2 regions of the Exiguobacterium sp. SH4S7 genome follow, and region 1 is predicted to be linked to the other one. Evidence: predicted binding sites of a transcription regulator. Region 1 holds the regulator's gene; the other holds the start of a gene.
What was found. The regulator Rex, encoded in region 1, represses fermentation and respiration genes when NADH is low (regulators of the CRP and FNR family bind a similar motif). The targets are predictions, from matches to a motif close to TTGTGAAATATTTCACAA.
Positions count from the first base shown of each region.

Region 2: the regulator Rex is predicted to act here: its motif matches at 1,274-1,291, upstream of cydD (thiol reductant ABC exporter subunit CydD).

Region 1 is NZ_SJUT01000007.1:103,454-106,731, reverse strand. It holds gene EVJ29_RS12975 (ABC-F family ATP-binding cassette domain-containing protein) at 1-1,241, opposite strand, end outside; gene EVJ29_RS12970 (redox-sensing transcriptional repressor Rex) at 1,391-2,047, shown strand; gene EVJ29_RS12965 (twin-arginine translocase TatA/TatE family subunit) at 2,047-2,265, shown strand; gene tatC (twin-arginine translocase subunit TatC) at 2,269-3,057, shown strand; gene EVJ29_RS12955 (hypothetical protein) at 3,198-3,278, shown strand, end outside.
Region 2 is NZ_SJUT01000003.1:311,144-314,421, forward strand. It holds gene cydD (thiol reductant ABC exporter subunit CydD) at 1-1,244, opposite strand, end outside; gene EVJ29_RS08330 (Crp/Fnr family transcriptional regulator) at 1,373-2,062, opposite strand; gene EVJ29_RS08335 (glycoside hydrolase family 31 protein) at 2,184-3,278, opposite strand, start outside.

The DNA.
Region 1 (3,278 bases):
ATCTCGTCGATGACGCGGTTCGCGTCCGACAAGTTCTGTTGTTCCTGGTCGTAGTAGCCGATTTCGACGCCGGTACCGTAGCGGATGTCACCGGTGAGCGGTGGTTGTTGTTTCGTCAACACTTTGAGGAGCGTCGATTTGCCGACTCCGTTCGGGCCGACGAGGGCGACCGACTCGCCGCGTTGCAGTTGGAAACGCAAGTGTTGTGCGATCGGTTCTTCGTAGCCGATGGCGAGGTCGCTGCCGCTCAACACATCGTTCCCGCTTTGGCGTTTGATCGAGAACGACAACACCGCGCTTCGTTCGTCACCGTCCGGCACGTCCATGCGGTCGATCTTCTCGAGCCGCTTGCGGACGCTTTGGGCGCGTTTCGTCGTCGTCGCCCGGGCGATGTTCCGTTGGATGAAGTCTTGCATCTTGGCGATCTCTTCTTGTTGCGACTCGAACTGTTTCTTCTCTTGCTCGTAAAGCGCGGCCTTCTGCTCGAGGAATTTCGTATAGTTCCCGACGAAGCGGCGGCTGCGGTTGCGTGACAGCTCGTAGACGACCGAGACGACGCGGTCGAGGAAGTAACGGTCATGGGAGACGATGAGGACGGCACCTTTATAGCCGCTCAAATATTTCTCGAGCCAGCTGAGCGTCTCGATGTCCAAATGGTTCGTCGGCTCATCCAAGATGAGCAGGTCCGGGCTTTGCAGGAGCATCTTCGCTAAGGCAAGACGTGTCCGCTGTCCCCCTGAGAGCGTATCGATCCGACGTTCGAAGTCGTCCGGGTAAAACCGCATCCCGTGCAAGATCGAGCGGATTGTCGCTTCATACTGATAGCCGCCGCGGTCTTTGAACGTGTGTTGCTCCTCGTCATACGCCGCAAGCAGACGCTCGTAGGCGGCCGGGTCGTTCAAGATCCGCTCCGAGCCCATGTCTTGCTCCATCTGGCGGAGCGTCTTCTCTTGTTCGATCAAGTCGGTGAAGACGGTGAGCATCTCGTTCCACATCGTCTCGTTCGATTCTAATCCTGAGTCTTGGGCGAGATAGCCGATCGTCACGTCTTTTGGCTTCATGATGTCGCCCGAGTCATAGTTGTACTCGCCGGCGATGACTTTTAACAGCGTCGACTTGCCGGCGCCGTTGCGGCCGACGAGGGCGACGCGTTCGCCTTCTTGGATTTCTAGTTTGACATTCTCTAAAATCGGCTCGACGCCGAACGATTTGGATAAGTTGTTGACTTGCAGTAGGATCAAGTGAAAAAACCCCTTTCTCTCTGTTTAGTATACTTTATTTCTTCCCCTTTTCAGGTATATTCATTGAGTGCTTATGTGAATTCGTTTACAATCAAGGTGTATGAAATCAGATTCGTTTGAAACGCGTCGTAAAAAGGAGGCTCTTTCCGTTGAGTCAAAACGAACCAAAGATTCCGCAAGCGACAGCCAAACGGTTGCCACTATACTATCGGTTTATCCAAAGCCTACATTCGTCAGGGAAACAGCGTGTCTCTTCTGCTGAACTGAGCGAGGCGGTCAAGGTCGATTCGGCAACGATTCGCCGTGACTTCTCATACTTCGGTGCGCTCGGTAAAAAGGGATATGGCTATAACGTACAGTATCTGTTAGAATTTTTCCGTAAGACGCTGAATCAAGACGAGATCACGAACGTCGCCTTGGTCGGGGTCGGTCATCTCGGGACAGCGTTCGTCAACTATAACTTCCTTAAAAACAATAACACACATATCGTCGTCGGGTTCGACGCAGACGAGACAAAAGTCGGCACGACGATGTCAGGTGTCCCGATTCATCACGTCGATGAGATGGAACAGATTATGAAGCAAAACAAAATCGATGTCGCCATCCTCACGGTCCCGTCTGCCTACGCGCAACCGGTCGCCGATGATTTGGTCCGCTATGGCGTTCGAGGGATCTTGAACTTCACGCCGGCGCGATTGACTGTACCGGACACGGTCCGCGTCCATCATATCGACTTGTCGATCGAACTCCAGTCGCTCATTTACTTTATGCAACACTATCCATCCGCTGAGGGGGTCCATCAATAATGGAATTTCTACAATCATCACTCGTCGTCGGTATCCCAGGTGGCGTCAGTATTTTCGTCATCGCCATCATCGCGCTCATCCTCTTCGGGCCGAAGAAATTGCCAGAGTTCGGCCGGGCAGCGGGGCAGACGCTCCGTGAGTTCAAAAATGCCACGAACGGTATGATGAAAGAGCACGATGAGACCGACAAGAAAGAAATTGAGAAGAAAGAGCAGTAAGCCATGAGCCATCAACCTGATCAAGAACGGGCACTGTCCGATCACTTGACAGAGCTGCGGAGACGACTGATGCTGTCGGCATTTGTCGTCTTTGCCTTCTTTCTGATCGCTTTGCCGAGTGTCAAATACGTGCTCGCCTATCTGCAGGCGGACCTCGTCGAACGAGGGCTCGAGCTGAACGCCTTTGGGGTCGCGGACCCGCTCATGATTTACTTGAACTTGGCGCTCGTCATCGGGCTCGTCGCATCGGGTCCATTTCTACTGTATCAACTGTGGGCGTTCGTCGCACCTGGTCTGCATCCGAATGAACGAAAATGGACGCTCGCCTATATCCCGGTCATCTTTATCTTGTTCCTCATCGGTCTCGCATTCGCCTACTATTGGTTGTTCCCGCTCGTCCTCGATATCTCGACGGACCTCGGGCAAGACCTCGGTCTGACGCAAATCATCGGGGCGACGAACTATTTCACGTTCCTGTTGCAACTGACGATCCCGTTTGGACTGTTGTTCCAACTTCCGGTCGTGACGATGTTCTTGACGCGCATCGGTGTCGTGACGCCGTACTTCCTCTCAAAAATTCGGAAGTACGCCTACTTCGCCTTGTTCGTCATCGCGGCATTCATCACGCCGCCGGATTTGACGTCGCACCTCATGGTGTCGCTGCCGCTCTTCTTCTTATATGAGATCAGCTTATCGATCTCGCGTGTGACGTACCGCGGTGTGCTCCGACGTGAGAAAGAGGCGATGGTGAAAGAACAGATGGATTTGATGAAGCAAATGAATGAGAAGTGAACACTACGTCATGTGACGTGGTGTTTTTTTTAATTTTAGGGCTATTAAATTTTGAAAAAACAACTTAAAATTAGGAAGGTTGAATTAAAAATGGATTATTTTTGAAAGTTATGTATTCATAAACAGAAATGAGGAGAACGATGAACAAATGGTTATGGAGCATACTCGTTGTGCTCGTCATGGTGGCAGCGCCCGGATTAGACGTTCGGGCAGAGGGTTAT
Region 2 (3,278 bases), on a different contig from region 1:
ATATACCCGATTGTACCGTACCAAGACGTATCGGTGAACGATTCGAGCGGCTCCCCGTCGACGAGGACGCGGCCGCTGTCCGGTTTCACAAGACCGGACAGCACGTTCAACACGGTCGTCTTGCCTGATCCGCTCGCGCCGACCAAGGCGACGTGTGACCGTGCCGGGATGACCCCGCTCAGCGGGTGGAGCGTGAAGCGACCCCCTTCATATTGGAACGAGACCGCATCGAGCACGAGTTCGGGCGTCCGGTTTGTTAGCGGTCTGTCTCCCCATTTGATACGATCGTCCGGGGCGTCGAGCGCCTCGAAGATGCGATCGGCCGCACCCATGCTGCCACGCCCCGTATGGAAGGCGCTGCCGAGGTCTTTGATCGCTAAATAGTATTCCGGGGCCAAGACGAGAATCAAGAAGCCGGCGAAAAACGTCAAGTTTTGCCAAACGACCATCTGGAGCGCCACTTCTAAAGCGACGACGCCGGTGCTGAGCATCGAGATGAACTCGAGCATGAGCCCTGACAAGAAAGCGGTCTTTAAGACGACCATCGTCGCGTCCCGGAAGTCGAGACTGCTCTTCTCGATTGCTTGCGCTTCTTGCTCGGCACGTCCGTATAGCTTGAGTGTCGTCAATCCTTGAAGGACGTCTAAAAATTTCCCCGAGAACTGGTTCATTTTCTCCATCTGCTCTTCAGACTTCTTCTGGGTCGCGATACCGATGATGATGAAAAAGATTGGAATGAACGGCGCGGTCACCATCATGATGACACCTGAGATCCAGTGCTGACTGAAGACGACGACGAGAATGAGCAGCGGGATGATCGATGTCTGGATGACTTGGGGCCAGTACTGGCTAAAGTAAGCATCGACCTCATCGACCGCATCCATATAGACACTGACTTTCTTCCCGGACTGTCCGGATAGAGACGTCTCGATCGGATTCGATGTGTAGCGGTCGAGCAGTTGACGTCGAAGCGTCCGCTTCGCCCGTTCCGACAAGTTGGCACCGATACGTCCCGAGACATACCCGAACAAGGCACGTGCGAGCAACGCGAGCACGAGCCAACCTAGAGACGGGATGACACTTTGGAACGATTCGTTTTTTAAAAATACTCGGTCGACGACGTCGACGATCAAATAAGCCTGAGCCAAGATGGACAACCCGATCATCACCGCGGCGATGACGAGCCCGACGATATGTCCTTTCTCGGCCAAAGCGAGAGCTTGCAGTCGTTTCACTGCGTTCATCCTTTCTAAACGTGCATGACAATTTTTCTTTGTGATGATTCTCACTAATTATAACTGATGTAAGTGTCCATAGCGAACGCTTCGCTTATCGAGACGTGCAAAAAAAACGCCACGAATGCAGCGTGGCGTCAGTGTGTCGCTTGTTCGAAATACTCAGGGTGCAACGTCACGAGTTGACGGGCGTCGAACTGGAGAATGTCTTCTTTTCGCAGTCGCGACAAGATGTGGGACACGGTCTCGCGCGATGTCCCCGACAGTCTCGAGATTTCAACTGTCGTGAACGGACAACGTACGCGCACACCGTCGGCTTCTTTTTCTCCGAGGTCTTCAATCAAGTAATGGATCGTATTGATCACCCGGTCGCTCGCGCTCGGCGTGATGATTTCCTGAACACGGCGTTCGTGAAGGTCAAGGATTCGATTCATCTGACCGACGATATGCAAGAGCATCGTCGCATTTCTTGAGACAAGCGCTTCAAAGCGATCCGTCGGCATATAAATGACTTCAATATCGGTCAGCGCTTCCGCCGAATGTTGGTAATACGTTTCCGTCAACAGTCCCCGGTACGGAAACAGCTGCTTCGGCTTCAAGTAGTCGGTGTATTGATGGGTCGCCGTTTCATTGCACCGCTCGAGCTTCACATACCCACTGATTAAAAAGTAGACGCGCTCACGCGGGTCGCCTTCCATGAATAAAAGCTGCCCTTTGCGGTACGTCCGACAGTATACGTGCGGTAGCAAGCTCTCTAGCTCGCGGCTCGTGCATTTATTGAAGATATCGAGTTGTCTTAAATCGTCGACTGTCCATTGCTGTCTCATGATCAATCCCTCGCTTCCCGAACTGTTCATCTTTCTTTTAGTATACGAGACCCATCTTGTGAAAACGCTTTCAAATTCCGACAGTTTTCTGACAAGACAAAAGAGGGGTTGCCCCCTCTCCTCAGTCGAGCATCAATTCCATGATCGCATCTTGCAAATCGCGTTCGAGTTCGAGCGCATGGAGATCAAACAGCCACGCTTCGAGTCTCGTCTTCGACGCCGCCATCCGGTAGAGGCGGTCTTTCAAATCGTAAGATATCTCGGCGCGGTCAATGAAGCGATACAGGCGCTCCAGTCGATGACCGTTGTTCGTCACCTCGACAGGGAGCGACACCGTCACTTCCTCATCAATTTTACCGAGTTCGAGTCGTAACGTCTGCGTCTCCGGTTTATACTCACCCGAACCGGTCACCCCGCGTACGAGTAATGTGACGGTCCGGTCTGACGGTAAGACGGACGTGTCACCCGTAACATGAACGTGCAGGCTGCGCTCGTCCCAGTCGAGGGTGAACGTCGTCTCGGCGTAAGCTCCGGTCTCATAAGCCCGGTCGGTCCCGTTATCCTCATACAGCGTGAACGTGTTCGATGCCCCTGGGAAGACGACGACTTCGAGATCGGTCGGGTTGTCGGTGTCGTTGCGTCCAGAGCGATGAGCGGCCAGCGGGACGATCGCTCCAGCTTTCGCGAACACGGCCTGTTCGTCAAGCCCACGGAACACTCGGATCGACTTATCACCTTCGTAGCGATGACCCGTAAAGAAGTCGAACCAATCGCCTGTCGGCAACCAGACGTTCGTCGCCGCGACGTGAAGCCGCTTGTTCATCGGCTCGACGATCGGTGATACGACGAGTTCACTGCCGAAGTAGTATTCATTCGGCACGCCATACGCCGCTTCTTCGTCGGGATGATCGTAATACATCGGGAGGATGAGCGGGAGCGCATCCTGATGATTACGCCGGTTCATCGTGTACAAATACGGGATGAGTTGGTGGCGGAGTCGTAAAAACGACTTCATCGACCTTTCGGACTCGAGACCGAAGCGCCACGGCTCTTTGCCGTTAAAGATACTGAACGTCGAATGCAAGCGCATAATCGGGCTGAACACCCCGAACGCGACCCAGCGCGCGGCGAGCTCATCGTCTTTCGACCCTCGGTAATGCCCGCCGATGTCGTGGCTCCACCAACCGTAACCGATATTCGACGCCGTCGCCGTGAA